Regions from separate parts of the Bradyrhizobium sp. Ken01 genome, predicted to be linked through region 2. Evidence: riboswitches for the same ligand, from Rfam matches in the RefSeq annotation. Region 2 holds a riboswitch; the other holds the start of a gene.
What was found. Region 2 has a riboswitch for cobalamin ahead of AC0L3S_RS01270 (energy-coupling factor ABC transporter permease). Riboswitches for the same ligand answer to the same signal wherever they lie in the genome.

Region 1 (17,754 bases), on a different contig from region 2:
TTGGCGCGGAGGTCATTAAGGTGGAAAATCCGAACGGCGGCGACCTGGCGCGGCGCCTCGGCGCGGATCCGCAAAGAGCGGAGCGCCTGCAGGGACTCTCGTTTGTCGCTGTGAACGCCGGCAAGCAATCGATTGCACTGGACCTGAAATCGGAAGCGGGCCGCGAGGTGTTCTTGCGACTGGTCAAGGAAGCCGACGTGGTGCTCGAAAACTTCCGGCCGAAGGTGATGGAACGCCTTGGCCTCGGCTTTGATGTGCTTGTCAGGCTGAACCCGCGTCTGGTCTACTGCGCGATCTCCGGCTTTGGGCAGAGCGGACCGTGGTCCGCCCGTCCGGCCTATGACCAGATCGTCCAGGGTCTCTCCGGAGCCATGAGCGTCACCGGCGATATAGCCTCGGCTCCCCTGCGCACGGGCTTTCCGATCTCGGACACGATTGCGGGACTGACTGCTGCGTTTGCTATCGCCGCGGCTCTGGTCGACCAGCGGCATAGGCAACGGGGTCGGTTCATCGACGTGTCCCTGCTCGAGGCCACCATTGCGGCGATGGGATGGGTCGTCTCCAACCACCTGAACGCCGGGATCGAGCCGCAGCCCATCGGCAACGAGAACTTTACCGCGGCTCCCTCCGGCACGTTCCGCACCGCAACGGGCCCGCTGAACATTTCCGCCAACGAGCAGAAGCAGTATCAAGCCCTATGCGACCTGATCGACCGACCGGACCTGAAGACGGATCCACGCTTTGCTGGACGCGAGATGCGCAAGGTGAACCGCGCTACGCTGAGCGCGGAGTTGAACAAGGCATTGAGTTGCAAGCCCGCTGAGGAATGGGAGGCCCAAATGAACTTGGCTGGTGTCCCTGCCGGCCGTGTGCTGACGGTCTCGCAAGTGTTGCAGCAGCCACAGGTCGTTGAGCGCGGATTCATCGAGACTTTGGCGCCAGAACAAGACGATGCGCAGCCGTTACGAATCACGCGGCCGGGGTTCCGGCTGGATGAGGAGTTTTCGGTGCCTTCACCACCTGCGACGCTCGGAGCAGACACTGAGCGATGGCTGCAGCGGCTCGGCTATTCGTATGCGGAGGTTGAGCAACTAGTCTCAAGCCGAGCCGTCGGGAGGCCAAAGCAAGGAGAGGCTGATTTCCTGCCCGTCCGCGCAGCCACGGACGGACCGATATCATGACATCCGACGGCTTGCGTCGGTTGGCAATCGGCAGGTTGAAAGGACGGAAGCGGAAATGAGCGAAGAAGAACTGAGACAGCAAGCGGCCAGTTGGTGGCGAACCTCCATTTGCGATATCGCGCCAGGTCGCATCGCCTATCGGGGTTATCCAATTGAAGATTTGATAGGCCGCGTTTCTTTTCCCGCCATGATTTGGCTGATGTTACGTGGCAATCTGCCGACGCCAGCACAGGAGCAGCTGCTGCAAGCTGCGCTGGTTGGATCCGTTGACCACGGTCCGCACGCGCCCTCCATTGCAATTGCCCAAATGGCGGTGAGCTGCGGCCTGCCCCTGAATGGCGCAATGGCCTCGGCAATCAACACGCTCGATGACGTGCATGGCGGAGCAGGGGAGCAGGCTATCGAACTCTACGAGGATGTGCTGCGACGGCGCCAAGGGCGAGAGATCGAGCAGGCCGCTGGCGCTGCAATCGACCATTTCACCGCAACCCGCAGCAAATATCTGCCGGGCTTTGGCCATCGGTTTCATCCAGTCGACCCGCGCGCGGCCCCGCTATTGGCGCTGGTGGATGCCGCAGCTGACGAGGGCAGTGTCGGCGGCGATTATGCCAAGGCCGCTCGCGCGATCGAGCGGGTGATGCAACAGCGCAAGAGCAAGCTCATTCCGATGAACATCGATGGCGCGACCGCGGTCATTTACGGCGAACTGGGCTTCGCCTCTCCGCTCGCGCGGGGGGTCTTCTGCTTGTCGCGCGCGGTCGGAATCCTGGCTCACGCCTGGGAGCAAACTGGGCGCAACGATCGCAACAAGGGCCCGATGCCCAAGCAGTTCGGCTACAAATACGAGGGCCAGCCGCGTCGCAGGCTCGAAGGCGCATCATGAGCATCTCGAAAACCCGCCCAAGCTGATGGAGGTTAGCGTGTTCTCGTCGATGCCGGCGGAGTTTCGTCGCCCGGCTGTTTCTTCGGAATGGGCAGACGCGAACCGCGGGGCATATCCAGTAGATTGTTTCATCGAGGGACCGTCGTTCGACCAGTCCGGGAATCTCTATGTCGTCGACATCCCCTTCGGCTGCATTTCCGGATTTCACCGGAGGGCGTCTGGTCTTTGATCATCGAATACGACGGCTGGCCGAACGTCTGAAGGTTGCTCCGGACGGCCGGCTGCTCGTGTCCGACTATATCAACGGTCTCCTGGAGCTCGATCCACAGAGAGGGACCATCCGACCGTTGCTGGGCCACCGCAATTCCGAGTCCTTCAGAGGCTGCAACGACCTGCATATCGCGACCAAAGGCGACATCTATTTCACCGATCAGGGCCAGACTGGATTGCACGATCGGACCGGCCGGGTATTTCGACTTTGCCCTGACGGCCGGATCATTGCTTGATTTCTAATGGCCCGGGCCCGAATGGCCTGATCAGTTCGGACGAGACCGTATTGTTCGTTGCAATGACGCGCGACAATAGCATCTGGCATGTACCGCTGATGCGTGATGGCGTGGGGAAAGTCGGACGATTCAGCTGGTTCTTCGCGACGAGCGGTCCTGACGGACTGACGGTCGATCAAAAAAGGGCGGCTCTTTGTCGCGCATGATTCCCTCGGCCCACGTTTTCGTATTGGCGCCAAACGGCGAAGCGGTCCGCTTGCATCCAGTCCTGCGCATGGGGGAGCTGCACGAATGTCGTATTGGACGCGGCACTCGGCACATTGCTCATTACGGAATCCTCTACCGGATCAGTGTGATGGCTGATCTCGCGCACCTTCCTCGAAATTCGCCAGCAGGAGTGGCAAGGTGGTGCGGAATCCTTTCACGCGCCGGTCCGCCGCACCAAGATGCAGGAAATGAGACTGGTAGACGACTGGCTGGCCAGTTGCCGAGAGAATGTAATTGGTGACGAATGGATGGCGTTTGTGTGGGTGATCTCAAGCCAGAGCCAGTAAATCGCACTGCATGGGAAGCGCAAACGAACGATTCGTAAGGCTGGGTCGGGCTTCGCCCGCGACGGGCCGCAGCCGACCTGTCGCCTTTTGGTCGGGCGGGTCGCGGTATCGCTTCCCACAATGCAGAATGATTGATCGCTGATATTTTTGAACGTTCTCGCCAAGAAGGCCGAAGAGGTAACCGCTCGCGGTGGGAGTCAGCACCGCATCAGCGTCAAAGGTTCTCGATCATGCTGGGCCGCGACGCACGCGTGAAGCGTTCGTTTTGAGAAGCAACAAGCCCAGGATTGACTGCGTGAAGGACTTTACCGATAGCACGCTAGCCCAGGAGCGCTTTAAGTGTGTGGCGCAGAGGTCGTACCACTGTCAGAGCCTCTTGCGCGCGCGCAATCCTCCAACCCGATATCCCCTCTCCTCGTAGAAGTGGCGTACCCGTTCTAGGGCCGGATAGCCATCCGGAGGCAACGCAACCTCAATCATCTGCCAGCCGCGTCGCTTCGCCTCCGAATCTACCGCCTCGAGCAGATGCCGACCGCAGTCAGAGCTGCGGAAGTCACGAGAAATCCATAGCTCCTGAAGCACGCCGTACGCTCCGGCTGCTCTCACGGCCTGTACGGCCGAGATGCTAGCTACCCCTACAATCTGCCCGGTGCCTTGTTCCTCGACGACAAAAATGAAGCCCTGCCCGGGATCCTGAATCAGGCGCAACGCCGCCTGCTTCGCGCCTCGAAGGCTGAACTCCGGTCCGAGGCCACCTAACTCGGAAAGTAGCTCTTCGACCGCTTTTGCGACCGCGTTCTCATCTCCTGGCACGCTCTTGCGCAAAGCCGTGCCCGCGCTGGACGTGCCTCGCCCTTCAGCGCCAACACGAACACCTGACCGAGCCCTCTAGAGGAAATTCATGCTCAGGAGGATACAGAAAACGCAATTGAGAGCAACTATCTGGCTCGGTAGGAAGCAGCACGTCCACACTCGCTATAGGCAACAGAGCTGAGGTAATTGCAAGCCATTGCCGTTCTCAGAATCGACTGCGGCTTGAGCAGCTGCGAACTCATGATGGGCTGCCTTCGATTGGAAAACAATCACCAAACGGCACACGCCGGTCATGTCGATCAAACGTTCGTAAGAGTGATTGCCGATCGTCGCTCACGAACTACTCTATTCAATAAATCGTGCGCCACGATGATCGCAGCGCCATAGAGCGTCAGCTCGGTCCGTCCGAAGGAGAGATTCCCACCTCGCGTACGACATCGTACAAAGTTGCGCGAAGCGCGACAGGTATCATACGCGTGCGCCCGATAAAATCGTCTGAGCAAGATCGCGAAAGATTTTGCACACTAATGCACTATCTTAAGCTTATCTCGAACAATCGAAAGATATCGGGAAGCACAGCTTGTTTGGACCTTCGCTCCTCGTTTAAGGCACCGTCACGGAACGGGAGTGGTTGCGATGGAACATGGGCAGGCCGAACTGGTCAGACGGAAACCTGTAATCTTCGGGCAACGTAAGGTGCGGCCGCGGGCATGCCTGGCCGTCGGCAAGCGGCATCTGCGCGCCTTTCTACGGGATGTGCTGGAGGATATGGGATTTGTTATCAGCGAATGCAGGACTGCTGATGAGTTGCCGCATGTACTCCGCACGGAGTTCCCTGATCTGATCCTGCTCGGCATTGGCTCGGACCGCATCGAGCCTGGACGATTGCTCGAGATACTGGTGCGCGAAGAATTTGCAGGCCGAGTGCTGGCGTTCGGAGCGCGCGAGTCGATCATCATGGCGGCAGTGCAGCAGGTCGGCAGTGAATATGGACTTGCTATGCTGCCGCCGCTCAGGGCGCCGTTTGCAGCCGAGACGTTGCGCGATCGGATCGGCATGCTCTTGCCAAGAGAGCCGGCGCCCCGTCCCGCGGTCCATGTCGGAGAAGCCTTACACGCTGGCTGGCTTGAGCTCTGGTATGAGCCGAAGTTTGACGCGTGTACCCTTAGCCGCCGCGGCGCCGAGGCGCATGTGCGAATGCGGCACCCGACCTGGGGCGTTGTTCCACCGGCCTATTTCATCCCGGAACCTCACGATCCGCATTTTAGGAACTTGTCGCAGTTCGTGATCGACCGCGCGATCAAGGATTGGCAGTATCTTCTGGAGCAGCAAACTTCGATCGATCTCTCCATCAATCTCCCGGCAGCATTCCTGATTGACCCGCAGGCAGTACGCGATCTCTGTCGGCGCATGCCGTCGCACGCCGCTTTCGGCGGTTTGACGATTGAAATCGAGAGCGTGGAAGCGATCCAGAACCTAGATCTCCTGGTCGAGGTTGCGCGTGAGGTTCGCTTTCACAACATTGGCCTTGCAATCGACAATGTCGGTGCCAATTGGCCGCAGCTGATGGGGAGGACAAAATTCCCGTTCATGAAATTGAAAGTGGATCGTCAGTTCGTCGGCGGCTGCGCGAATGGGCCCCTCAAGCGAACGGTGTGCCGCCATATCGTCGATCTAGCCAAAGAGTACAATGTGCGCACCGTCGCCGAAGGTGTGGAGAGCCAGGCTGACCTAATTGCCGTGGCCGAACTCGGCTTCGACCTTGCGCAGGGCCATCTGTTCGGAAAAGCCATGCCACTGAAGCAATTTGCACAGTCATCTTTCAACCCTGCTCCAGCTGGTCTAAAATAGTTGCGAGTGGCTGAGTGCGGCCAAGCGACGCTCACGAGCACCGCCATGCCTACTCGGCACCAGGCATGAGGCTGAGTGCAATTCGGTCTGCAAGGCCAGTGTCGCTCGTCCCGCCGCCACTTCATTTCCCTCCGAAGCTTGTTATACCACAAGCCCGTTTTGGCAAGCCTCCAGCGAGTCCTCCGCGCAGCTAGCGTTGCAGCCATGAGCGAGGCTTGCACAAACCTCCAGTCGGGGTGTGTGACCGGAGGTTTGCCGAGATCCAACGTAGACCTGCGTCCGTTGGCGGTTTTTGCCGTCGCCGGTTGAGGAAGCGTCAGCCTCGCTTGCCCCCGCGCTGACGTGCCAAACAAACCGACGGACGCTTCCAGCGTCAAGTCGCGACTGACTCTCGCAAGAGGGCCCGAGGGCTCGTAGCCTGAAATTGAAGCGACCTGTTGCTGTCGCAGATGCAACATGGTCTCAGACCCGGGACAGCCGAATTGGGCAAATTGCCCAACATTGAGCGCGTCTGCGTTTGGCACGGCATTTGAAAGGGATCGCCCATGGCATCGCTCGCCTAAGGAGTCGGAAGGCATGGCTTACAAGATCGTCGCTTCGCAATGCACCGTTTGTGGCGCATGTGAGTTCGAGTGTCCCAACGCGGCGATCAGTCTGAAGCGCGACATTTACGTTATCGATGCCAAAAAATGTACGGAGTGCGAGGGCCATTGCGACACGCCGCAATGCGCGGTGGTCTGTCCGGTCCCTGACACCTGTGTCCCGTCCAAGACAGGATAGGCAGCCCGCGACCAAAAGGCCTCATCGCTCGATTTCGCGAACGAAGTTGTAGATGTGGGACCTTGAGGAGACCACGACCGCATGGGGCGCATCGAGGTCGATTAACATCGTTATGAGCTTAAGGCGCTGAGCGACTCCGAGGAACCCCTCAAAGGGCTCTGTCGGAGGACACCGTCGAATTTGTCACGAACAAGGACAAGGCCCTCGATGCTCAGTGGCCGCGTTAAGGCCTATCGTCGCTCGCCGCGAGTCGAGGCGAGGCAGACCGGCGTCGAGCGGCCACCGACGCATCGAAGCCGACGCAAAAGTCGCTCAGCACGTGAACACCTAGTGCACCGAGAAGATCATCTTGGCCAACCTCACGGAGCGGTCGACCTCGTGCCTGGTCGCGGGCCCGCCGAACACCAAGGAGCCGACCTGATCATCCGTGCGGTCCTGGAGCAATCCGGCTTTCGAAATTTTTAGGGAGCCTCGTGGGCTGTGACCAAACGGATGCCGGCCGAGGATGATCGCACCTTCCTGACGCGCAGGTTCGAAAAGCTGCTGACGGAAGGTCGCCTCCTCGCGATCACACAGATACCGAAAGCGGCCCGGGTTCGTTCCGGTGGTGGAGCTCAACCGTTACGCGAGCAGGGAGCGAATGCATTTCACAAGCGGAGCCTCCACGGATCAGGGCGTGTTCACCAGGCCGCGAGCAAGACCGTCGTACCCGCCTAGTGCGCTCGTAATCGCTTGGGCAATGTCGCAGCGAGAATCGGTAGGTTGACGCATCGATCCTCGTGCGCATAATTTCAAGCCGTCGCGGTCTCCGGATTTCGTTTGATCCGGAGCTAAGAGGGAAGCCGGTGCAATGCCGGCGCTGCCCCCGCAACTGTAAGCGGCGAGCCGCTGTCCAACGAAGTCACTGAAGCCATGCGGCTTCGGGAAGGCCGGACAGCAGCGACGACCCGTGAGCCAGGAGACCTGCCTCGACAAGATATCGTCCACGGGCGGGGCGTCCCGGTGTGCGCCAAGCAGTTGTCGCTCACGCGATGTTCGCTGTCTGCGTCCGCCATGGCCTTTGCCCCAACATGGGGTCTAAGCTATGTCAATCCTTTCGCTTCCCGTTGCCACACTGGGGACGTCACGCATCGGCCCACGACGCGAACTCAAATTCGCACTCGAGAGCTACTGGGCGGGAAAATCCAGCGAAGCCGAGCTCCTCGAGGCGGGGAGTGGACTTCGTGCCGCTAATTGGGCACGGCAGAAATCCCGCGGTGCGACCGTCATTCCTTCGAATGACTTCTCGCTCTACGACCATGTGCTCGATACCAGCCTAATGGTTGGCGCCATTCCCGACGTTTACGGCTGGAACGAAGGTCCTGTGTCGCTTAAAACCTACTTCACCATGGCGCGTGGCGCTCAAGACGGTGGTCACGCTCAGCATGGGCCCGGCGTAGCCGCACAGGAGATGACGAAGTGGTTCGATACGAACTACCACTACATGGTGCCGGAATTTCACCAGGATCAGATCTTTAAGTATGCCTCTCGGAAGCCGATCGAGGAATATGAGGAGGCAAGAAGCCTCGGTTATCAGACGCGGCCCGTCCTAGTGGGCCCAGTCACTTTCCTGAAGCTCGGCAAAAGCGTAAATCCCGCATTCAATCCGCTGTCGCTGCTTGATCGACTCCTCCCCGTCTATGTCGATGTTCTCCGCGAACTAGCCTCGCGCGGCGCTGAATGGGTTCAGCTCGACGAGCCATGCCTAGTGATGGACGTCGACGAAGCATCTCGGGCCGCTGTCCGCCGGGCCTATGCTCATTTCGCTAAGGCCGTGCCGGCCCTTAAAATCATGGTGGCCACATACTTCGGGGGTGTCGGCGACAATCTTGAAACAGTCTTGGCCTTGCCCGTTGCCGGGGTTCATGTCGACCTGGTTCGTGCACCTGACCAGTTGGACGCGATTGTCGCCAGAGCAGGTAGAGATCTCGTGGTCTCGCTCGGTGTCGTTGATGGTCGCAACGTGTGGCGCTCTAATCTGCCGGCGCTACTCGACCAACTTGCTCCTATGGTCAAAAAACTGGGCAGGGACCGTGTTCAGATTGCCCCCTCCTGCTCGCTGCTTCATGTTCCGACCGACATTGAACTAGAGATCGATCTCGATCCCAATCTGAAGACGTGGTTGGCGTTCTCAGTGCAGAAGATCAAGGAACTTTCGATATTGGGCAAAGCGCTGGCTGGCCATGCTGCCGACGTGACCGATGAACTCACGCTCTCAGAGGATGCATCCGTCACCCGCGAAACATCGCCGAAGATCCACAGTGCGAACGTCGCCGGACGAATGGCCGCGATCGACGATAGCATGCGTCGCCGTCGCAGTGCGTTCACCCAGCGCGCCGACGTCCAGCGCGTCGCCTTCGCATTGCCGATGTTTCCAACCACAACCATCGGATCCTTTCCGCAAACGGCGGACGTCCGCAATGCGCGTGCAGCTCATGCGCGGGGAGCGCTGAATGACACGCAGTACGAGCAGCTTCTGAAAGCGGAGACAGCCCATACCGTGCATTGGCAGGAAGATATCGGCCTGGACGTGCTCGTACACGGTGAGTTCGAGCGCAATGACATGGTTCAATACTTTGGCGAGCAGCTGTTGGGTTTCGCATTCACCAAGCACGGCTGGGTTCAGTCTTATGGCTCGCGGTGCGTTCGTCCTCCTATCCTGTTTGGAGATGTCTCCCGCCCGAAGCCCATGACCGTTAAATGGTGGCGACATGCGCAGTCTCTGACCAAAAAACCCGTCAAGGCTATGCTGACCGGACCGGTGACGATCCTGAACTGGTCGTTTGTCCGTGACGACATCCCGCGGAGCGAGACATGCCGACAGATCGCTCTCGCGATCCGAGACGAGGTCATCGACCTTGAGGCGGCTGGAGCGACCATGATCCAGATCGACGAGGCTGCGTTGCGGGAGGGATTGCCACTGCGCAAATCGCAGTGGAAGGACTATCTAGATTGGGCAGTGGACAGTTTCCGTGTTTGCTCCTCCGCTGTCGCTGACGGAACTCAGATCCATACGCACATGTGCTATTCCGAGTTCAACGAAATCATCGATGCGATCGCAGCAATGGATGCCGACGTCATTTCAATCGAGGCGTCGCGCTCCAAAATGGAATTGCTCGACGCTTTCAAGAGCTACAAATATCCTAATGAAATCGGGCCGGGCGTCTATGACATTCATTCACCGCGCATTCCCGCAGCAGCCGAGATCAAGCAGCTGATTGTGTTGGCGCGGCAGCGGGTTTCCGATCGGCAGCTCTGGATCAATCCCGACTGCGGACTGAAAACTCGAAGATGGGAGGAGGTGCGTCCCGCGCTCGTCAATATGGTGGCCGCCGCACGCGAGTTGCGGGCCGAGGCATGATCGTACGGAGCGTGTCGCCAACCTATCTGTGAATAAGATGAACGCGCTTTGGGAGCTCGCGATAACCTTGCGAGCTTCCAAAGTTTCCAGCGCCTACGAATGCCGGTTTGCCCCGGCGGAGGCGATCGCATACAGCGGCGACAAGCTCGAATCCGGCGGACGACCGCATGCCGGCCATACCGATTAGGTGACATATTCCCAGTCACTTGCGCTCGACGCGAACCACGATCCTATCGCTTCATTTATCCATCCCATGGATGCGTCCCATCACAACAATCTATTTTACCGCCCTTGCGGAATTTCATACCTAATTTGCGCCTTCGCGCGGTCTTCGGGAAGATTTGCTGGTATTCGGCGGTGCCAAAATACTGGCGCGTGACGGCAAACTGACGGTTGAGTTTCAGGGCTCGGCAGTCAAACCGCCTGCGCGATGGATCCCAGCTCCGTCAAGGCGCTGCCCGTGCCAACCGGACAGCTGGCAAGTGGTGAGCAAGTCCTGAAGTTTACGACAGGAGCGGAAGGCAAGCGGCTCGCTAACTTGTGCAGAGCGATATCCGCTTCTTGTTGTTTGACGGCGAGTGCCCTCGTCGTAAGTCGATCGCCGGTAGTCCTCCCTACCGACGAAAGCTGGAACGATGCGGAAAGCAGCGTCGCTCCCGCGTGACTTTCGCCCGGCCTCGCATTGAGGCCGGGCGGCTTTTTATGTGCCTGCTTATCAGTGACAGCAGGGGATCATTCATTTTGGCGTCATTGCGGGACCCCGGGTTCTTGGAGCGCATCTGTTGCTGTTCGGCAGGGCATGAGGCCGGTGCTGCTAAGGCTATCTGTCTATTGAAGGCTTTGGTGTCGTGTTGGTGCGCGTCGGCAGTATCGGATATTCGATCTTAGGCAGCCGACCGGTCAGCGAATTCAGAAATGAGATAATGTCGTTTTCCTCTCTATCGCTAAGCTTGGTGCCGAGCTGGATTTCACTCATCAGGGCAACAGCTTGCTTCAGGCTCCAAACCTGTCCCGAATGAAAGTAAGGGGCTCGCAACGCGACGTTTCGCAATGGCGCCGCGCGGAAGACATATTCGTCGCCGACCGCCCTGGTGACCGCAAACCGGCCCTTATCGGCGTCCGGAAGCACGCTTGCGTCCGGCTTTTTCATCACGCCGAACGGGAAGTAGGCCTGTCCACCGAGATTGATACCATTGTGGCAAGAGGAACATCCCTTCGCCATAAACAGTGCCAACCCTGACTTCTGCTGATCATCGAGGGCATGTGTATTGCCCTCCAGATACTGATCGAATGGAGCCGCAGGTGTAATGAGAGTCGCTTCAAAAGCCTCGATCGCCTTCGCAAAATTTTCAAAGGTGACCGGCCTCGCTTCGTTCGGAAAAGCGTTCTTGAACAAGACGACATAGCCGGGCATTGAGTTCAAGATACCGAGCACATGATCTGGAGTCGCATTCATTTCGGCACTCGCCTGCACCGGGCCGGTGGCCTGCGCCTTGAGGTCCGCGGCGCGTCCGTCCCAAAATTGCGCCGCATTGAACACTGCGTTGTAGACAGTTGGGGCCCGGCGCAGGCCGACCTTCCAGCCGTGACCAACGGAGGTCGGACCGGCATCGACTCCGCCGGTGCCGAGATTGTGGCACGTATTGCAGCTAATGACCCCGCTCGCCGATAGCCGCGGATCGAAGAACAGCATCTTGCCAAGCTCCACCTTTCCATGCGTCACCGGATTGTTTTTTACCGCAGGAATGACCGAGGGGATTGGATGGAAGATCTGCTTGGCGTTTCTCATCAGATCATCGTCGGCGTTAGCTCCTGACGACATCAGCAGCCCAATAGCTAAAATAGATGCTTCAGCGACAACCCGAAGCTCCGGGATCGACATGTTCATACACCGCCTCATTAGTTCTGATTGTTAGAAAAGGAAACAGTCGAAAGCGATGCCACGCGCTCCTCGAGGGTCCGGCGCAGCATGCAGCGGATCCTCTGAAGCGAGGCTGCATCAAAAATGTACGACTCTGAGGAGCTCGCCGCCGGCGTTCACGCACGGGCTTGAGGGGCTTATGTGATTCGCGAGTTCGCTTTGAGCTTAGATCGCGGCCTTTCTGTTGGTCGATCAGACTAGCGCCTCAACGTTCGGCGTGAAGGTCGATCTGACAACAACAAGTGTGCCGCAAGCAGTAAGCTGTCCGGTGGCCGCATCGGTGCTCCATCGAGCGATTGGGTGGCCAATACGCTCCCGCAAAGTTGATGTATCCGTCTTGCACCGCTGGCCGCGCTCAGCGCTCACGGTGTGGTTGGACAATTAGCAACTGCGATGCCAGTTGCGTCCGAGATGCAAGTTGCTGATTTAGTTGTAGAACGGGTCCGGAGGAACAAACAAAGGCGGATGTCTTGGTTTGATCACTACATTCAGTGTCACAGATGCTACAAGGCGCCAGGCCCGGCTAGAGGTGATCGCAGATGCTTGTGGTGAAGTTCGCTTGCCAGCTTGCCGGCCGCACGCGGGAACGGCGGTAACAAGACCTACGCAGCTGGCCGAGACACTGAGCCGAGGCGCCCGGCGGTGCGCATCGTTCACGATTTCGCCGAGCCCTGCCGACTGAAGCCTCTCCGACTCATATCCGGGCCGCTCTGGCGCGCCGCCGCCGCGAAGCCCGGCTCGTTCGTAAAGGACGAGCCTCCGAACCGAACATGGCTTGTTTCAATTCCACCTGAGGTTCGCTGGCATGGCAATTGCCGTGCTCAAGTCTGAAAGGCGCGGCTGCCCAGAGTGTGACCCCGTGATCCGGCGGGTGTTGGTTGGATTACCTAGTCGGCCCACTCACGGGCTGCTGCTAGCTTTTGAAATCCTGCGCGGTGAGGGCAGAATAAGCTGAACTTCTGCAGGAGCAACCGCTACTTCGTGCTCTTGCGTTGAAAGACGCCGATACAAGAGGACACGCTGGGAGGAGATCGTGACATCATGTCCGCAGATGGCCCAAGTCCTGAGATCTATCGGCGGCTTAGCGAGGAAGGACGTGATTGAGCACTTGTCCATGGCTGGTTCAAGTTGGATACGGTATCCGTGATGGCTTCGATTGACGATCGCTTGAATGAGATCAGATCCGTACGGAATGACATTTGGCGTTGTCGCAGAAGGCTTCAAAGCGAGCTAGATGATCTCCAGCGTAAGATGCTCGAAGAGCGTCTGCTTGAGCGGCAGTCTGCCTTTGAACGGCTCGTCTCGGCCACGTTTCCTTTTACATTGAGATTGTGAAGCAAAATTTTGGGACCTGTGCCGCGGGAGCATTCCGCGTTAAATAGCGTCCGCTCACAGAGCGCCTGCGCCTGGGTCAGGAATGTAGCGCCCCGGCGCCGCGGGCCGTCGCGCCTCTCATGGCCGCCGCCGACCTGAAAAGCTCGGCCCATAGCCTTGGTTCACCGACGTGCTGCCCGCTGCGCACCGACATTGAAATCGTTCCGGCCCCATCCAAGGGCACTGCGTCGCCTCGCTTCTGCGACACCGCAGTCACCTGAGTAACGTTGATCCGGCAGAGCGATCGAAGGAGCTTGAATCGCCCGTAGCGTCAGATTGTACAGAGCAGGGAACGATTTTTCAGATCAGGTGCAGTCGAATGATAAGACCCGCTCTCGCTTTTGTACTATGTTCCGCTCTCGAGTGGATCGGGCTAGGCATGGGGGCGGTTGCGGAAACAAGGCGGTACGCGTGCACGATCACTGCCGCCGATCGAGAGCCGGCCGGAGTTCGGAATGAGCGGATTATTCTCACCGTTCAATATGGCTGCCGGATCGAAGGTGGTCTCTTGACCGACGCGGGGATCACAGCAGTGTCGGTCAGCGAGTGGGCTGCTGACAAAGGGACATACTTGGCCTCCATGGAATTTCACCACGCGCTGGAGGGAGTTGCACTTGGGCAACTCTCCGAGGCGACCGACTTCTCTAGCATGGAAGGCGAGCAAGGCATTGGGGTCGCAACTTCCGGCACGACAGTTTTCACATTCGCATCTGGTTCATTGGCCGACCTTTCAGGGAAGACTCTTAAATTCACGACAAAACCCACCGGCCTACGTAGCTTCGAGTTGGAGTTCACAGACTGGCCAGAATCTCTTCTATGGAAGTGACGCGTGTCTTACGCTGAATTCCGCAGGCGCGTGCACACGAATACTGTCCATACTCTTAAGCACACACATATGTGGTCCCCGGCCGATATATGCCGTCCCCCAAGACGAGCACACCCGCAACAGGTTAAGCCAAGACTCCGAAGGCACTCGAGCGCGTAGAGCGTTCAAATTGACCTTCACGCGGTCCGATCAGCAGCTCTTTTGGCCGCCGATCCGCATATGGGACGATCTGGCCTCGCATGGCAGCGCCTGCGCGACGCGGAAGCTATCAACACGGAACAAACGCAGCCCGATCATGAGCACGAGGAAGAAGTTGCCCGCCAACCGCCTCCCGAACGCGGACGAGTACCAACTCAAGGCAGCCCTCATTGTACACTGAAGCGGTTGATGGCGGAGCGGGAGATCACTCAGACCGAAGCCGCGAAGCTCGTCGGCGTGAAGCAGCCCAACATCTCCAAGCTGCTTCAAGGGCAGTTCAAGTTGGTTTCCGTGGAGAAGCTGCTGCGCATGCTGGCGGCGTTCGATCAGGACGTCGAAATAAAGATAAAGCCACATCGGAAGCGTGGCGAAGGGGGCCGGATCACGTTTATTCGGGCCTAAGAGCTGCCGAAATGGAGGGTTCATGACACCTAACCCGACGGCGGCAAAAGGGCCCATGAACTCACCCTGCAGTGCCCAATCTGCAATCGAGATTCGGTTGACTGAATCCTTCGCCCCCGCTGTTCTCGCCGAGGCCCGCCAGCGTTTCCAGGAACAACTGGGCGAAGGACGCGAGGTCGCCCGAGAGACCGAAGCGCTTCAGCAGGAGCGCGAGAAGCTCAAAAGGGAAGATTAACGGGTCTAACGCTAGGTCGTGAACCGACGCGGCGGCTTAGTGCAGCAGCCAACTCGTCCCTACAGAAGCGAAAGGCGCGCGAGGCAGAGCGATCGATTCGGAGGAGATGATCTCCGCTTGCATGACGGGCATCTTCCATCCAGAGGGCAGACATCGTTAGAGCGGGATCCCGGCTGGAGTCTTCGCCAGCCCAAGTACCGAATCCCGTGACATGGCGTCCAATGCGGATTTCGAGGACAATCGGCACTGACACGGAGAATCAATTTAGCTGAGCGCGGTCAAGCCAAAGACGAGGTTCAGGATGGCCCCAGGCGTAGTGATGCCGAACCTAGAAGGCGATGATGGTTGGCAGAAGGTACCAAGTGGAATCATTCCAACCAGTCCAACGGACATGCGGATCAAAGCGGAAAGCGCGACGATGGCAGCGATGAGTCCGATCCCGAACTGCCGGTGCTCGGTGATGTTCAAGATGAGCGATTGGGCGATACTTTCTTCGTCCCTCCCTCGAGCTTCAATGCGGCAAGTAACCGATCTGTGGCGGCGTCGATTTTCGAAGTGGAGCCGTTCATATTCCTCGCGAAGCGCGGCATCGACGAACAGGGTCCGTCACGGAAGCCGAAGCTGATCATCTTGAAGAACGCCGGCGCCGACCCCTGGGCTTTCGGGATCCCTCACGCCCGATGGCCGGTTCTAACGTGAACTTCTCCTCCATCTCATTCAGGACGCAAAATGACTGAAACAACCGCGAGAAAGGCGACAGCAGCAATTGATCCGGTCCGGACACGTCCTCCCTGTGGGTCGTCCGCATAGATTCCACCCTGGATTTTCGTGTCGATGCTGGTCCCGTAAGCCCAGCACGAAATATAAACGCTCAGAATGGCAACCTGGATAATCTCAGGATTTGCATTCGACAGCGCCGTGATGGGTATGTCCTTGAGCGCAAGTCCCATGAACCCAAGCGCTGTTACCGCCGGAACAGTGGTGATGCACCAATTTACGAACGTTGCAATGCGTGAAATCCGCACCTGAGCACTTCGGTCCGAGGTCTTGGCCCTTTTTACCATAAATTACCTGGGCAAGAAAAATACCGTTCAAGTGGACCATCGGCGCGCTGTTCTGCAAAAAGGCTGGCGGAGCGCGTTAGCAAAACTGGTTTCAATGGCGATTGATACACCACGCAACGGAGGTAAGCGTAAGGAATTTCGATCCTGTCCTGGAACGAGAAAGGATAAATCGACCAGTGGTCCGCATTCGACCTGCCTTATCTCGACTGCCGACACTTGCGAAGCTGCCGGCCTTTCCGTGAATTCGCTCAAACTGTCTGACGCGTCAGAATCCGATGTTCCCCTTTGTCGAACTACGCCGAACGCAAAAGCTGCAGATTGTTTGATGCGGAAGCGCCCTGTGTCGTAGCCGGCAAGTTCAAATCCGGGCAAGCCCAGGGTGACCGTTTGCGGAGTTTAAGCTACCGCGCTGCTTGGGAATTGATCAGCTTACGTGCTCTCCACGGCGTCAGCTGTTCGCCCCTCCGAGCGCGCCTCTCCGCAGTATCAAATAAAAGAACGTCGGAGCGAGAGACCATGCGGAAATGGGAGAGGACTGCTGCTGGGCAACTGAGTTCTTGTGGAGACATCTGCAGCAGGTGGTGGAGCGCTCGATGCGATTCTTGCTGGGGGTGGGATCGCGAGCACGATGGGCACATCTAACCGCGCTGAAATCCGCTTCGAACGGATGGTGTTTGCGATCGTTGGATCGGCGCGTACGAAGCAAGGCTGCGCATTGGAGTGACGTCGGCGCGGCCAGACTCCAGCCACGCCGCTGGTGCAGAGCGTATCCGATTGTTTTGTTTCAGACAGGGCGTTGCGGCTACGCTTGTTGGTGGCAGACAGGGTCAGGTTTATAACAATCCGCATCCGGCAGCTATCTAGCTCTATAAACGTTGCTTTTTTTATTCAACCGGCGCTGGCACACTCGTTGCAGACCCCTGCGCAGGAGGCGGCTGTTAGTCCTTTGCATCCCATGCACAGGGACATGCCCCGTGATCGCACGCGAGTGAATAAAGAAGCCGATATGACCAACCGCTGGAGAGCAGGCATGACTTCACCGAGAAGCGTCTTGGTCATCGATAGACAGCGTCACACATGACGCTCCTAACCGCTCAGCCGAGATGAGCTACATGATCGTGAACGACCGCTGCGGCATGAACGTCGCGAAGTTGCGATCGGTAGGACCGCCCACGCAGATTGCACGCTTACCTGAACGCCGGATCGGAAATCCGTCGGTCGACCGCAAAAGCGTCGCTTCTTGTTGAGACCACAATCGAAAAGGAAACCTGTATGAGCCGAGCACCTACCCAAAGCGTTGCAGAGATCAAGGCGCGCAACAAGCAGCTAATCGATGAGGTGTTGACGGTCTACCCCGAGAAGACCGCCAAAAGGCGCGCCAAGCATCTCAGTGTTCACGAGGCGGGGAAGTCGGATTGTGGCGTCAAGTCGAATATCAAGTCCATTCCCGGCGTGATGACCATCCGCGGCTGCGCCTATGCGGGCTCCAAGGGCGTGGTCTGGGGACCCATCAAGGACATGATCCACATCAGCCACGGTCCGGTCGGCTGCGGTCAGTACTCGTGGGGCTCGCGGCGCAACTACTACGTCGGGACGACCGGCATCGACACGTTCGTGACACTGCAGTTCACCTCCGATTTTCAGGAGAAGGACATCGTGTTCGGCGGCGATAAAAAGGTCACGAAACTCATCGATGAGCTCCAGGAGCTATTTCCTCTCAACAGGGGCATCACCATTCAGTCCGAATGTCCGATTGGCTTGATCGG
Region 2 (14,486 bases):
GAATATTCGACCCTGCCGGTCTCGACCCTGCGACGGCTCAAGGTGCTCTGCGACACCGGCGGCCCCGTCGCATCGCAAGCCGCGATCGCGCAGCTTGCACTGGCCTCGGGCCTCTATGCCGGCCCCGTGATCGGGGAGACGACCGTTCCTGAGATGGGCTTTTACGATCCGGCGCGCGGTGTCATTGCCGCGCCGGCGTTGGGTGAGGGCAGGCCGCGAGCGCTCGTGGCCTTCTATCGCTCCTATCTCACCGCGGCCGACACTGGCCCGGTCGATGCCCTGATCGCCGCATTGCGCGAGAAGGGGTTCGACGCGCATGGTGTGTTCGTCACCTCGCTGAAAGCCGCGGGGGTTGCGGATTGGTTGCGCGAGTATCTGGCGCAAAATCCTCCGGCCGCGATCGTCAATGCGACGGCATTCTCGGCGATGGGCGACGACGGCACGACGCCGTTCGACGCCGCATCCTGCCCGGTATTCCAGGTCGCGCTCTCCACGGCACGCCGCGAGGACTGGGCGAGTTCTCTCCGCGGCCTCTCGCCCGGCGACCTCGCGATGCATGTGGTGCTGCCCGAGGTCGACGGCCGCCTGTTTGCGGGCGTGGTGAGCTTCAAATCGGCAGCGATGCGCGATCCCGATTTGCAATTTTCGCATCTGGCACACAGGCCCGACGGGGAGCGCGTGAAGGCCGTCGCCGCGCGCGTTGCGGCCTGGCGTCGCCTTGCCGAGAAGCCGGCCGCCGACAAGCGCATGGCACTCGTGCTCTCCAACTATCCGGGCCGCCCGCATCAGATCGCGCACGCGGTGGGTCTCGATGCGCTAGCCTCGGTCGAGGCCCTGGTGTCCGACCTCGCGGAGACCGGCTTCGATATTGCGCCTGTCCATGGACTTGGCGAGACGCTGCTCAAGCAGACCCTGAGCTGGAGCGTTGCCGATTACCGTGCGGCGCTGTCGCGCCTTCCGCAAGTCTTGCAGGATGATCTCGCGCAAGCCTGGGGCGCGCCGGAGAAGGATCCGGGTTGTCGCGACGGCGCGTTCCATTTCGCCGCGATTCAATGCGGCCGGTCGATCATCGCGGTTCAGCCGGAGCGTGGCGATGCGACCACGCGCGATGCCGACTATCACGATCTCGCCCGCACGCCGCGCCATGCCTATGTCGCGTTCTATCTCTGGCTCCGAGCGCAGGGCTGTGATGCCGTCGTGCACATGGGCGCGCACGGCACGCTGGAATGGCTGCCCGGAAAATCCGTGGCGCTGTCGCAGGCGTGCTGGCCGGAAGCCCTGATTGGCGATCTGCCGATCATCTATCCCTTTATCGTCAACGATCCCGGCGAGGCCGCGCAGGCCAAGCGGCGCCTGGGTGCCGTCACGGTCGGCCATCTGCCGCCGCCGCTCGCGGCATCAGCGGTGCCGGACGGGCTGCGCAGGCTCGAACAGCTCCTCGACGAGTACTCGACGGCCGATGGCCTCGATCCCGGCCGCCGCCAGCGTCTGATCGCCGCGATCCGTGACGAGGCACGTGCGGCGGGCCTCGAAGACGATCTTGGCCTCGATGCAGCGGCCGCGCCGGCCGAAGCGATCCCGCGGATCGATCGCTTCGTCTGCGATCTCAAGGAAAGTCAGTTCGGCGACGGCCTCCACGTGTTCGGCCGCGGCCCCTGCGGCGACGCGGAACGCGACGCCTTGCGGGCCGCGCTTGCAGGACAGCGCGTGGCGCCGGGGCCGTCAGGCTCACCCTATCGCGGCCGCCAGGACGTGCTGCCTACGGGACGCAATCTCTTTGCCGTCGATCCGCGCGCGGTGCCGACACCATCGGCGCATGCGCAAGGCATCAAGCTCGCGGAAGAATTGCTCCGCCGTCATCTGCAGGATCACGGCGACTGGCCAAAGGGCCTCGTCGTCGACCTCTGGGGCTCGGCGACGATGCGCACCGCAGGCGAAGAGTTTGCCATGGCGCTGCATCTGGCTGGTCTTGCGCCGCGCTGGGATCACGCTTCCGGCCGTGTGACCGGCTACGACATCATCGCGCCTGCCGAGCTTGGCCGGGCCCGCATCGACGTCACGCTGCGTGTCTCGGGCCTGTTTCGCGACATCTTCTCGGGCCTTGCGCAATTGTTCGAGGCGGCAGCCGAGGCGCTGTCGGCCCGCGAAGACGAGGGCGACGAAAATCCATATCGCCACCGCACATCGCGCGTGTTCGCGCCGCGTCCCGGACAATACGGCATCGGCCTCTCGGCAATCCCGGACGCCTTCACGCCCGAAACGCGCGAAGCCGCCGGCGAAGCGTGGCTCTCGGCCTCGTCATGGGCGTTCTCGGCCGACGGCGAGATCAGGCTCGATCGTGCCGGGATCGAGAAGCGGCTCGCATCGGCCGATGCTTTTGTGCACGTGCAGGATCTGCCGGAAACCGATCTTCTGCTCGCGGCCGACTATGCCGCGCATGAGGCCGGCATTGCGGCCGCCGCAGCCCATCTCGGTGCGACAGGACCATCGCTCTATCATCTCGATGCGACGCGCCCCGAGCAGCCGCATGCGCGTACGCTGACCGAGGAAATCTCGCGGGTGGTACGCGCGCGCGCGGCCAATCCGGCCTGGATCGCGGGCATGATGCGCCACGGATTTCGCGGGGCGGCCGAGATCACTGCAACGCTCGAGCACATGGCCGCCTTCGCGCATCTGGCCGGCGCCGTGCCGCCGCATCTGTTCGACCTCTATTACGATGCGACGCTCGGCGATGACGACGTCCGCGCCTTCATGGCCCGCGAGAATCCTGCGGCACTGGCGGCGATGGAGACGTGTTTCACGCGCCTGCATGAAGCCTCGCTCTGGCGTACGCGCCGCAATTCGATTGCCGCTGCGCTGCGGGAGGCGTCATGAGCGCTTCCGTGGTCAAGGGCTGGTGTCCCGGCGCGCTGCGCCCGATGCAATCGGGCGACGGGCTCGTGGTCCGCGTGCGCCCGTTCGGCGGACGGCTCGACGCGGCCCAGATCTCCGGACTGGCCCATCTCGCCGAACGTCATGGCAACGGCCTGATCGACGTGACCAGCCGGGCCAATCTCCAGATCAGGGGCGTCAACGAGACCAGCCACAGGCTGCTGCTCGACGGCCTTTCGCAACTGGCGCTGCTGGACCCCGACGCTGACACCGAATCCCGTCGCAACATCCTCGTGACGCCGTTCTGGCGTAGCGGGGACGCGACCCAATCGCTCGCCGCCGAACTCGAGGAGGCGCTCGCCGATAGCGCGCTCGAACTTCCAACCAAGTTCGGATTCGCCATCGATGACGGCACCTCACGCGTGCTTGCGGGCGATTCCGCCGACGTGCGGATCGAGCGCGATCAGTCCGGCGGACTGCTGGTGCGGGCGGATGGCGGCAAACTCGGCCGCTCCGTCGCGCGCGGCGAGGCCGTGACCACCGCGCTCGCATTCGCCGACTGGTTCGTGACCTCGGGAGGCGCCAGAGGGGGGCGAGGGCGGATGGCGGCGCATCTTGCCACTGGTGCAATTTTGCCCGCGGAATTGCGCAGCGAGGCCGAGCCGGCGCCGATTATGGCCGCGGCGCGTCCCGGCCTCTATGCGCAAGGTGCGATGGTTGGCGTCGCCTTCGGACAGATGGCGCATGCAACGTTCAACCAGTTCGCCGGTTGCGGACATGCGCTGCGCGTGACGCCGTGGCGGATGGTTTTGAGCGAGGGCAAGCGCGCGATGCCGAGCGCGACCGGTCTTATCACCGAGGCCTACGACCCTGCGCTGCGCGTCATCGCCTGTAGCGGTGCGCCACGCTGTCGCGAGGCGCATTCCGATACCCGCGGCCTTGCCGCGGCCCTGGCGCCGAACATCGGCGCGGCCGCACGGCTCCACGTCTCCGGCTGTGCCAAGGGCTGCGCCCATTCCGGTCCCGCCGCCATCACTCTGGTTGCGACCAGCGCCGGCTTCGACCTCGTGCGTGCGGGGTCGACGCGCGATGAGCCCATCCTGCGGGGGTTGAACCGCGACGACATCGTCAGAGATCCCTCCATCCTGATGGGAGGGCACTGATGCCGTACATTTACGAGACCGACGGCGCGGCGATCTATCGGCAATCCTTTGCGACCATCCGGGCCGAAGCCGATCTTGCGCGCTTCACGCCGGATGAGGAGCAGGTGGTGGTGCGGATGATCCATGCCGCCGGCATGGTCGGCCTCGAAGCGTATATCCGCTTCACATCAGGCATGGCGGTTGCTGCGCGCGCGGCCTTGCAGAAGGGCGCACCGATCCTGTGCGACGCGCGCATGGTCTCCGAAGGAATTACGCGCGCGCGGCTTCCTGCGGCCAACGCAGTCATCTGCACATTGGGCGACGAGACCGTCCCCGCGCTCGCGCAGTCCATGCGCAACACCCGTTCGGCTGCGGCCCTGGAGCTGTGGCGCCCGCATCTCGACGGCGCCATCGTGGCGATCGGCAACGCGCCGACCGCGTTGTTTCATCTCCTCAACATGCTGGAGGACCGGAACTGCCCGCGGCCCGCGGCCATCATCGGCTGTCCGGTCGGCTTTGTCGGCGCGGCCGAATCCAAGGCTGCGCTGATGGCCGATCCGAAGGTCGCCGCGCTCACGGTCGAGGGCCGCCTCGGCGGTTCCGCCATCACGGTCGCCGCCGTGAACGCGCTGGCGAGCCGGAGCGAATAGCGATGGGACGCATCATCTGCTGCGGACTCGGCCCCGGTGACCCCGATATGATGAGCGTGCGCGCCGATCGCACGGTGCGCGGCGCAAGGCATGTCGCGTATTTCCGCAAGAAGGGCCGGCCCGGCCAGGCGCGTCGCATCGTCGAGGGCATGTTGGCGGCCGACGTGACCGAATATCCCATGGAGTATCCGGTCACCATAGAGATCGCCTTCGACACGTCTGAATATGTCCAGCTGCTTGCCGGCTTCTACGACGAATGGGCGGAACGTCTGGCGCGGCTGGCGCGCGCGGTCGACGTCGTCGTGCTCTGCGAAGGCGATCCTTACTTCTACGGCTCCTTCATGCATCTGCACACGCGCCTGCAGGGCCGCGTCGAGATCGAGGTGATCGCCGGCATTCCCGGCATGGTCGGCTGCTGGAACGGCGTGGGACAGCCGATCGCGCTCGGTGATGACGTGACGACGGTGCTCATGGGCACGCTCGCCGAGGACGAGCTCGAACGACGCATGCGCGATTCCGATGCGCTCGTGATCATGAAGACCGGGCGCAATCTCGCAAAGGTGCGCCGCGCGCTCGCGTCCGCCGGACGGCTGGACGACGCCTGGTTGGTCGAGCGCGGCACCATGCCGGGCGAGCGCGTGGTGCGGCTCGCCGAGATCGATGCCGCCGATTGCCCCTACTTCGCGATCGTGCTCGTGCACGGCAAGGGCCGGCATCCGGACGCCCCCGAATGACGGGCACGCTGACCATCGCAGGCCTCGGACCGGGCAGCGATGCGCTGGTGACGCCCGAAGTCTCCGCCGCGCTTGCCGCCGCGACCGACATTCTGGGCTACGCGCCCTATGTCGCGCGCGTGCCGCCGCGGTCGGGACTCAAGCTGCATCCCTCCGACAATCGCGAAGAGCTGCAGCGCGCGAGCGAGGCCTTGCGGCTCGCGGCCGAAGGCGGACAAGTCGTCATCGTGTCCTCCGGAGATCCCGGCGTCTTCGCGATGGCCTCCGCCGTGTTCGAGGCGCTCGAACAGGCGCCGCAATGGCAGGAGTTGCCGATCCGTGTGCTGCCCGGCGTCACCGCCATGCTGGCGGCGGCCGCGCGCGCCGGCGCGCCGCTCGGCCATGATTTCTGTGCGATCAATCTCTCCGACAATCTCAAGCCGTGGGCGGTGATCGAGAAGCGCCTGCGGCTCGCCGCGGAAGCCGACTTTGCGATTGCGATGTACAACCCGCGCTCGGCGAGCCGGCCGGAAGGATTTGGCCGCGCGCTTGCGGTGCTGAACGAGGCCGGCTGCGGCGAGCGCCTCGTGATCTTCGCGCGCGCGATCAGCGCCGCCGATGAAAAGATCGAGACCGTCAGGCTGAAGGAAGCGACGCCTGAAATGGCCGACATGCGCACGCTGGTGATCGTCGGCAACTCGCAGACACGCCGCGTCGGCCGCTGGGTCTATGCGCCGAGGCAGGTGCGATGACCGAGCCACTGCATGATCTCGGCCACGCTCTCGACCCGCAATCGTTCCGGCAGTTGCGGTCGTCCGATCATGATCACCGGCAGGCCGAGTACCCGCGCAGCGTCGATCTTGGCGCGCGCGCCGTCGCCACCCGAATTGCGGGCGACGATCCGGATGATGCCTCGCGCGCGCAGCATCTCCAGCTCGCCCTCGAGCGTGAACGGCCCACGCGACACGATGACGTCCGCGGTGAAGGGCAGGGGCGCATCGGGCGGATCGACGAATCTCAGCGTGTAGGCGTGCTGCGGCCTGGTCGCGAACGGTGCGATGTGCTGACGGCCGATGGCGAGGAACACATTCGCCGGCGCCTCGGGCAGTGCGGCGACCGCGGCGTTGACATCAGGTATTTCGACCCAATTGTCGCCGGGCGCTTTGGTCCAGGGCGCACGTTCGAGAGCGATCAGCGGCGTGCCGGTCTCCGCGCATGCCGCAACCGCATTGCGGCTCATCTCTGCGGCAAAGGGATGGGTCGCGTCGATCGCATGCGTGATGCCTTCCCGACCAATGTAATCGACAAGACCGCTCACGCCGCCAAAACCGCCGATCCGCGTCGGCAACGGCTGACCGGCGGGCGCGCGGGTGCGGCCGCCATAAGAATACACGGCGTTAATGCCGGCACGCGCGATCTCAGCCGCGAGCAGGCTCGCGTCGGCCGTTCCGCCCAGAATGAGGGCGCGCGTCATGGCTGATCCCTGGCTGACCATCATCGGTATCGGCGAAGATGGCCTCGCCGGCCTGTCGGAAGCAAGCCGAAAGGCGCTTGATGATGCCGAAACTGTCTTTGGCGGTGAACGGCATCTTGCACTAGCCGGCGCGACCGGGCGCGGCCGTCCATGGCCGGTGCCGTTCGATGCAGAGATCGTGCTGAGCCGCCGCGGCGTGCCAACGGTCGTGCTCGCCTCCGGCGACCCGTTCTGGTTCGGCGCTGGCGCGAGCCTCGCCGAAAAGCTGGACGCGGGCGAGTGGATTGCGCATTCCGCGCCGTCAACGTTTTCGCTCGCAGCCGCGCGCTTGGGCTGGCGCCTTGAGTCCGTGGCGTGCCTTGGCCTGCACGCCGCGCCATTCGAGCGTCTCGTGCCGCATCTGGCGCAAGGTGCACGCATCATTTGCCTCGTGCGCGACGCGAAGGCGGCCGGTGATCTTGCGAAATGGCTGACGGCGCGCGGATGGGGTGCCTCGGCATTCTGGACACTCGCTGCGCTTGGCGGGCCGCGCGAAAGTATCGACGCGCATCGCGCCGACAGCTTCGCAGGCGATCTTGCCGGGAGCCTAGTCACGGTGGCCGTGCAGGCGAGAGGGGCACAGGGCCTTCCCCGCAGTTCGGGACTATCGGACGATCTCTTCGTCCATGATGGTCAGATCACCAAGCGGCCGGTCCGCGCGCTGGCGCTCTCGGCGCTGGCGCCGCATCCCGGTGAACGGCTGTGGGACATCGGCGCCGGCTCCGGTTCGATCTCGGTTGAGTGGGCGCTGTGCGGCGGGACGGCGATCGCCATCGAAGCGCGCGAGGATCGCGTTGCGAGCATCCGCAACAATGCGGCGGCGTTCGGATTGGCGCATCGAATCACAGTCATCACGGGAAAGGCGCCTGAGGCCCTTGCTGCGCTGGACGGGCCTGACGCCGTTTTCATCGGCGGCGGGCTCGACATCGCGATGTTCGACGCCATCTGGTCGCGGCTCTCGCCCGGTACGCGGCTGGTCGCGCATTCAGTAACGTTGGAGACGGAAGCGCTGCTGGGTGAGCTGCACCAGCGCCACGGCGGCGACTTGATGCGGGTTGAGATTGCACACGCCGCTCCGCTCGGCCGCTACCGGTCATGGGAGGCGGCGCGGCCGGTGGTGCAATGGAGTGCGGTCCGATGAAGGTCGCCGGGCTCGGATTCAAGCGGGACGTCACGCTGGCGTCGCTGCGTGAGGCGCTGCTGGCGGCCGGCGGTTCCGAAGGCCTCGCCGCTATCGCGACGGTGAGCGACAAGGCCGACGCGGAGGCACTGAAGCAGCTTGCGCGCGAATGCGGCGTGCCGATCAAGGGGATTGCCGCCGAAATGCTGGCCGGCATCGAGACGCCGACGCAGTCAAAGCTCATCGCGGAAAAGTTCGGGACGGGATCAGTCGCCGAAGCGGCGGCTCTCGCGGCAGTCGGACCTCGTGCGCGATTGATCGCGACGCGGGTGGTCTCTCAGGACCGCACCGCGACCGCGGCAATCGCGGAAGGAGACGGCGCATGACGGTGCATTTCATCGGCGCCGGGCCGGGTGCCCCTGACTTGCTGACATTGCGCGGCCGCGACCTCATCGCCGCCTGTCCGGTCTGTCTCTATGCCGGCTCGCTTGTCCCCGAAGGCGTCTTGGCGCATTGCCCGCCCGGCGCGCGCATCGTCAACACCGCGCCGCTGTCGCTCGACGAGATCATCGCGGAGATCGCCGCCGCCCATGCCGGCGGCCAGGACGTCGCGCGGCTGCATTCGGGCGATCTCTCGATCTGGTCGGCGATGGGCGAACAGCTCCGCCGCCTGCGCGTGCTCGACATCCCCTACACGGTCACGCCTGGCGTACCTTCCTTCTCGGCCGCCGCGGCTGCGCTGGAGGCCGAACTGACGCTGCCCGGCCTTGCCCAGACGGTGGTGCTGACGCGCACGCCGGGCCGCGCCAGCGCGATGCCCGAAGGCGAAAAGCTCGCCGCCTTCGCCGCCACCGGCGCGGTGCTCGCCATCCATCTGTCGATCCATCTGCTCGACAAGGTCGTGGCCGAGCTGACGCCGCATTACGGCGCGGACTGCCCGGTCGCGATAGTCTGGCGCGCGAGCTGGCCCGACCAGCGCATCGTCCGCGCCACGCTCGCAACGCTCGATGCTGCTGTCGGCGGCGAGATGGAGCGCACCGCGCTCATCCTGGTCGGAAGGACGCTCGGCGCTGCGGATTTTTCCGAGAGCCGTCTCTATGCCGCCGACTATGACCGCCGCTATCGCCCGGTGGGCGCCGAGCCGCGCTTTCCGGAGGCGTCGTGATGGCGGCAGGGCTCGTCATCTCCGCGCCGGCCTCCGGTGTCGGCAAGACCACGCTGACGCTGGCCCTTGCCCGCGCCTGGCGCAACAGCGGATTGCGGGTGCAGTGCTTCAAGAGCGGCCCCGATTACATAGATCCCGCGTTTCATGCAGCCGCGACCGGACGCGCCTCGGTCAACGTCGACAGCTGGGCGATGGATCGCGGGACGATCTCGCATCTCGTCAGTCGCGGCACTGACGCCGATGTCGTGCTGGCCGAAGGCTCGATGGGCCTGTTCGACGGCGTCGCCGCGCGTGGCGTCTGCGGCACCGGGGCGACCGCCGACATCGCGGAGATGCTGGACTGGCCGGTGCTGCTGGTGATCGATCCCTCGGGACAGGCGCAAACGGCGGCGGCGATCGCCGCGGGCCTTCGTGACTACCGTCCCGGTGTGCGCCTTGCCGGCGTCGTGCTCAATCGCGTTGCCAGCCCGCGCCATGAAGCCCTCGTGCGGCGTGCGCTGCTGGATGCCGGCATCGCCGTGTTCGGCGCGCTGCCGCGCCATGCCGAGATCAGTCTGCCGAAGCGGCATCTCGGGCTGGTCCAGGCTGAGGAGCAGGCGGAAATCGGCAAGCTGATCGACGAGGCCGCGCGCTTCGTCGCCGAGCATGTCGATCTCGACGCAGTGCTGCGTTCGGCTGCCACCTGGTCGCCGCAACCTGCCGCAAGCGGCGTGAACGTAACGCCGCCCGGCCAGCGCATTGCGCTCGCCCGTGACGCTGCATTCTCCTTCGTCTATCCGCATATGCTGGAAGCGTGGCGCGCGGCGGGCGCAGAGATCTCGACATTCTCGCCGCTGGCTGACGAAGGCCCCGATGCGGGCGCGGATGTGTGCTGGCTGCCTGGCGGCTATCCAGAGCTGCACGCCGGCAAGATCGCGGCCAATGCGCGCTTCCGCAGCGGATTGCGCGCCTTCGCCGAAACGCGCCCGGTGCACGGTGAGTGCGGAGGCTATATGGTGCTGGGCACCGCTTTGACCGACGCCGAGGGCATCAGCCACGAGATGACCGGCCTGCTCGGCCTGGAGACGAGCTTTGCCAAACGCCGCATGCATCTGGGCTATCGTCTGGCCGAGCTTGCCACGCCGATGCCGGGTCATCAGGCCGGCGCACGCCTGCGTGGCCACGAATTCCACTATTCGACGATCCTGGCGCAACCCGACACGCCGCTGGCGGTCGTGCACGACGCGACAGGCGCGGTCATCGCCGAGACCGGCTCGCGGCGGGGACAAGCCACCGGCACGTTCTTCCATCTGATCGCGGAGGATCGGTGAGCGGTTTTGTTTCCTTCGTCTCCGCCGGCCCCGGCGATCCAGAGCTCCTCACGCTCAAGGGTGCCGCGCGCCTGCGCGAGGCCGACGTCGTGCTCTATGACGATCTTGCTTCAGGCGCGATCCTCGATCTGGCCCGGCCCGGTGCCAATCTCGTCGCGGTGGGAAAGCGGGCGGGACGCCCCTCGACCAAGCAGCACCATGTCAACCGGCTGCTGGTCGACTATGCCGTGACAGGCGCGCGCGTGGTGCGATTGAAGTCGGGCGATGCCGGCATCTTCGGCCGACTCGAGGAGGAGCTCGAGACGCTGCGGGAAGCGGGCATCCGCTACGAGATCATTCCCGGTGTCACCACGGCCTGCGTCGCTGCGGCTCAGGCGGGGATTCCCCTGACCCGGCGCCATACCTCGCGCCGGGTGCAGTTCATTACCGGCGCGGACGTCACCGGCGAGCTGCCGCCAGACCTCAATTGGGCGGCGCTGGCCGATCCGGAGGCGACGACCGTAGTCTATATGGGCCGCCGGACGTTTCCGGCGCTTGTCGCGAAATTGATCGAGCATGGCCTCGCCCCAACCACGCCGGCGTTGTTTGCCGAATCGCTCGGCCGTCCCGATGAGCGGCTGGTCCGCACCACCATTTCTGAACTTGCCGAGCAGCTTGCGCGGGGCGGGGCGGCCTCCACGGCGGCCGTCATCCTGTTCGGCGCGCTGGCCGGGGATTATCCGTCATGACGCTCTCGGCAGCCCTTCGCCCCTTGACGCCCGGCTGGCGAAAGGGGCACACAGGAGACGCATGGTGCTCGACGCGGCGCAAAGCGCCGGAGCATAATCGGGAATGGGGATGGGCGGACCCAGTTGCGGCGCCCAAAACCCCAGCCGCCCCCGCGACTGTAAGCGGTGAGGGACTTCGATCAGCCACTGGGCCGCAAGGCTCGGGAAGGCCGGAGACTCCCAGTGAACCGCGAGCCAGGAGACCGGCCGTGCACGTTTTGAGGCCAAGGCCGTCGGGTGTGACGGCAAGAAGGATCTGAGCCATGCATATCGAACCCGGACTAGTCTCGGACGCCAAGCTCGTGCTGAGTTACGCAACCGGCATCGCCGTCGGCGGTGTTGCCTTGAAGCTCGCGGTCGAGACCGTGCGCGAGCAGGGCATCATTTCGTTCGCGGCGCGCACGCTCGCCACCACGGGACTCGTGTTTATCTTCTTTGAGATCCTGCCGCACTTCCCGGTCGGCGTCTCCGAAGTGCACTTCATCCTCGGCTCGACCTTGTTCCTGCTGTTTGGAGCTGCGCCTGCGGCCTTCGGCCTCGCGTTCGGCCTGCTGTTCCAGGGCATCTTCTTCGAGCCGCCCGACTTGCCGCAATATGGCATGAACGTCACCACGCTGCTGGTGCCGCTGTTCGGGATCCAGGCGATCGCCACGCGGATCATTTCGCGCAACGCGGCCTATGTCGATCTGAAGTACCGCCAGGCGCTGGCGCTTTCGACGACCTATCAGGCGGGTGTCATCGCCTGGGTGGCGTTCTGGGCGATTTATGGATCGGGCTTCGGCGCGACTAACCTCGCCAACATCGCGACCTTCGCAGCGTCCTATGCGCTCGTCATCGTGATCGAGCCGCTCGCCGATCTCGGCGTGCTGGCGCTGGCGAAGTCGCTGCGCGGCGTCACCGCAGCCGGCCTCGTCACTCCGCGTTTGCACAACGCGGCCTAGAGACACGCGAATGGGCGGCCGTGATGGCCGCCCTTCGCAGCTACGATGCTCACGCTCTCCCTGATAGGCATCGGTTGCGGCGATCCCGAGCAGCTCACGCGCGCCGCGATTACCGCCATCAACGCGGCCGATCTCGTCCTGATCCCGCGCAAGGGGACTGCCAAATCCGACCTCGCCGATCTCAGGCAGGCGATCTGCGCGGATGTGCTCACCAGCGACAAGACGCGCATTGCCGAGTTCGATCTGCCCGTCCGCGACGCCGCTGAAGCGGACTATCGCAAGGGCGTGGACGATTGGCACGATGCCGTCGCCGCAACCTGGTCGGAGACGATCGCAGATCATCTCGAAGGCGAGGGCAAGGTCGCGCTGCTGATCTGGGGCGATCCCTCGCTTTATGATTCCTCGCTGCGCATTGCGCGGCGGCTCAATCCCTCGCCAAAGATCGAGGCCGTTCCCGGCATCACCTCGATCCAGGCGCTGTGCGCGGCGCATGCGCTGCCGCTCAATGACATCGGCGAGCCTTTTCTCGTCACGACCGGACGCCGCTTGCGCGATGGTGGCTGGCCGGCAGGTGTCGATACCGTGGTGGTGATGCTCGACGGCGGCACGGCGTTCCAGTCGCTTGATCCGGCCGGCCTGCACATCTGGTGGGGGGCCTATCTCGGCATGCCCGATCAGATTATCATGTCCGGCGCGCTGGCCGAGATCGGCTCGCGTATCGTCGCCGTGCGGCAAGAGGCGCGCGAGCGGCATGGCTGGATCATGGACAGTTACATCCTCAAGCGCAGGCCGTGAGGCAAGCGAGGCAGCATGCTCCCCGAATGGGTCACCCAACAATGCCCCGATATCTCCGCAGTCCACCGCGAGGCGGCGGTGGCGCGGCAGGCGCAACTGACGAAACCGACCGGCGCGCTCGGCCGGCTCGAGCAGCTCGCGATCGAGCTTGCGGGCCTGCAAGCAACCGATCAGCCGCGCGCGGCGCGGGTGCCGATCATCATCTTCGCCGGCGATCACGGCATCGTCGCGCAGGGCGTCTCGGCCTATCCGCAAGAAGTGACCATCGCGATGCTGGCGAATTTCGCCTCCGGCGGTGCCGCGATCTCGGTGCTCGCGCGTGAGCTAGGCTCCAGCCTTCAGGTTATCGACGCCGGCACGCTGGCGCAGGAGGAGATGGCTGGAATCGTGACCGACAAGCCGCGCAACGGCACGCGCGATTTCAGCGTCGAAGCTGCGCTCACCCCCACGGAGCTGGCATTTGCGTTCGAAGCCGGCCGACGTGCAGTGACCCGCGCGCAGGCCGGCCAGCCCGATCTTTTGATCTTCGGCGAAATGGGCATCGGCAACACCACGACTTCGGCGGCGATCGCGGCCGGCTTGCTCGGCGTGAGCGCGGAGGAGATCGCGGGCAGCGGCACCGGCATCGACGCGGCTGGCCGTGCGCACAAGGCGCGGGTGATCGACGCTGCGATCGCGCGCCATGGCATTGCAGGCGCTTCGCCCGAAAAGATCCTGTGCGCCGTCGGCGGCCTCGAGATCGCGGCCATCTGCGGTGCAATCATCGCAGCAGCGCAGCGCTGCATCCCCGTGTTGATCGACGGCTTCATCGTGTCGGTCGCGGCGCTGGCGGCGGCGCGGCTCAACCCGTCGTGCCAGCCGTTCCTGCTGGCTTCGCACCAGTCGGCGGAGCAGGGACATCGGCTGGTGCTTCGCGCGCTGAACGTGCAGCCGCTGATCAGCCTCGATCTCAGGCTCGGCGAAGGGTCGGGCGCGGCCATCGCGCTGCCGCTGGTGCGGTCGGCCTGCGCCCTCCACAACGGCATGGCGACCTTTGCGCAGGCCAATGTGCCTGATCGTCCCGCCTGATCAAATCATCGGTTGATTGACGCAGACGACGCGCCAGCCGGTCGCGAGCCGGTCGATCCGCGTCAGCGACAGCGGATCGATCACAAAGCGCAGGGCCGCCTGTGGCGTCAGATCCAGCGCGATGCACAGCGCCGCGCGGATCGTGCCGGAATGCACGACGAGCGTTGCGGCCCCGGTGCCGATCTTCGACAAACCTAGCCGGGCGCGCGCGACCTGTTCCTCAAAGCTTTCGCCGCCCGGGGGCCGTCCGCGCGCCGCATCGTTCCAGAACCGTGCATAGGCCTCGCCACCGGTCGCGGCGAGTTCGTCATGCCGACGGCCGGTCCAGTCGCCAAAATTCTGCTCACTGAATTCGTCCAGCTGCAACGGCTCGAGCCCCAGCGCGCGGGCCGTTTCGACCGTGCGCCGCGACGGGCTCGCATAGCTCGCGG

Region 1: another riboswitch for cobalamin. It lies ahead of metE (5-methyltetrahydropteroyltriglutamate--homocysteine S-methyltransferase); the one in region 2 lies ahead of AC0L3S_RS01270 (energy-coupling factor ABC transporter permease).

The regions. Positions count from the first base shown of each region.
Region 1 is NZ_JBVVPC010000016.1:17,092-34,845, reverse strand. Features, by position in the region: gene AC0L3S_RS17345 (CaiB/BaiF CoA transferase family protein) at 1-1,181, shown strand, start outside; gene AC0L3S_RS17340 (citryl-CoA lyase) at 1,237-2,064, shown strand; gene AC0L3S_RS17335 (SMP-30/gluconolactonase/LRE family protein) at 2,232-2,570, shown strand; gene AC0L3S_RS17330 (GNAT family N-acetyltransferase) at 3,491-3,949, opposite strand; gene AC0L3S_RS17325 (EAL domain-containing response regulator) at 4,574-5,788, shown strand; gene AC0L3S_RS17320 (4Fe-4S binding protein) at 6,365-6,568, shown strand; gene AC0L3S_RS17315 (hypothetical protein) at 6,896-7,186, opposite strand; cobalamin riboswitch at 7,354-7,553, shown strand; gene metE (5-methyltetrahydropteroyltriglutamate--homocysteine S-methyltransferase) at 7,653-9,968, shown strand; gene AC0L3S_RS17305 (cytochrome-c peroxidase) at 10,789-11,856, opposite strand; gene AC0L3S_RS17300 (hypothetical protein) at 13,643-14,089, shown strand; gene AC0L3S_RS17295 (helix-turn-helix domain-containing protein) at 14,291-14,689, shown strand; gene AC0L3S_RS17290 (hypothetical protein) at 14,787-14,924, shown strand; gene AC0L3S_RS17285 (hypothetical protein) at 15,270-15,623, shown strand; gene AC0L3S_RS17280 (hypothetical protein) at 15,638-15,949, opposite strand; gene nifD (nitrogenase molybdenum-iron protein alpha chain) at 17,261-17,754, shown strand, end outside.
Region 2 is NZ_JBVVPC010000001.1:266,227-280,712, forward strand. Features, by position in the region: gene cobN (cobaltochelatase subunit CobN) at 1-2,874, shown strand, start outside; gene cobG (precorrin-3B synthase) at 2,871-4,034, shown strand; gene AC0L3S_RS01225 (precorrin-8X methylmutase) at 4,034-4,663, shown strand; gene AC0L3S_RS01230 (precorrin-2 C(20)-methyltransferase) at 4,666-5,397, shown strand; gene cobJ (precorrin-3B C(17)-methyltransferase) at 5,394-6,128, shown strand; gene AC0L3S_RS01240 (cobalt-precorrin-6A reductase) at 6,104-6,850, opposite strand; gene cbiT (precorrin-6Y C5,15-methyltransferase (decarboxylating) subunit CbiT) at 6,849-8,030, shown strand; gene AC0L3S_RS01250 (cobalamin biosynthesis protein) at 8,027-8,395, shown strand; gene cobM (precorrin-4 C(11)-methyltransferase) at 8,392-9,174, shown strand; gene AC0L3S_RS01260 (cobyrinate a,c-diamide synthase) at 9,174-10,484, shown strand; gene cobA (uroporphyrinogen-III C-methyltransferase) at 10,481-11,212, shown strand; cobalamin riboswitch at 11,258-11,477, shown strand; gene AC0L3S_RS01270 (energy-coupling factor ABC transporter permease) at 11,515-12,192, shown strand; gene cobF (precorrin-6A synthase (deacetylating)) at 12,238-12,987, shown strand; gene cobT (nicotinate-nucleotide--dimethylbenzimidazole phosphoribosyltransferase) at 13,003-14,055, shown strand; gene AC0L3S_RS01285 (histidine phosphatase family protein) at 14,056-14,486, opposite strand, start outside.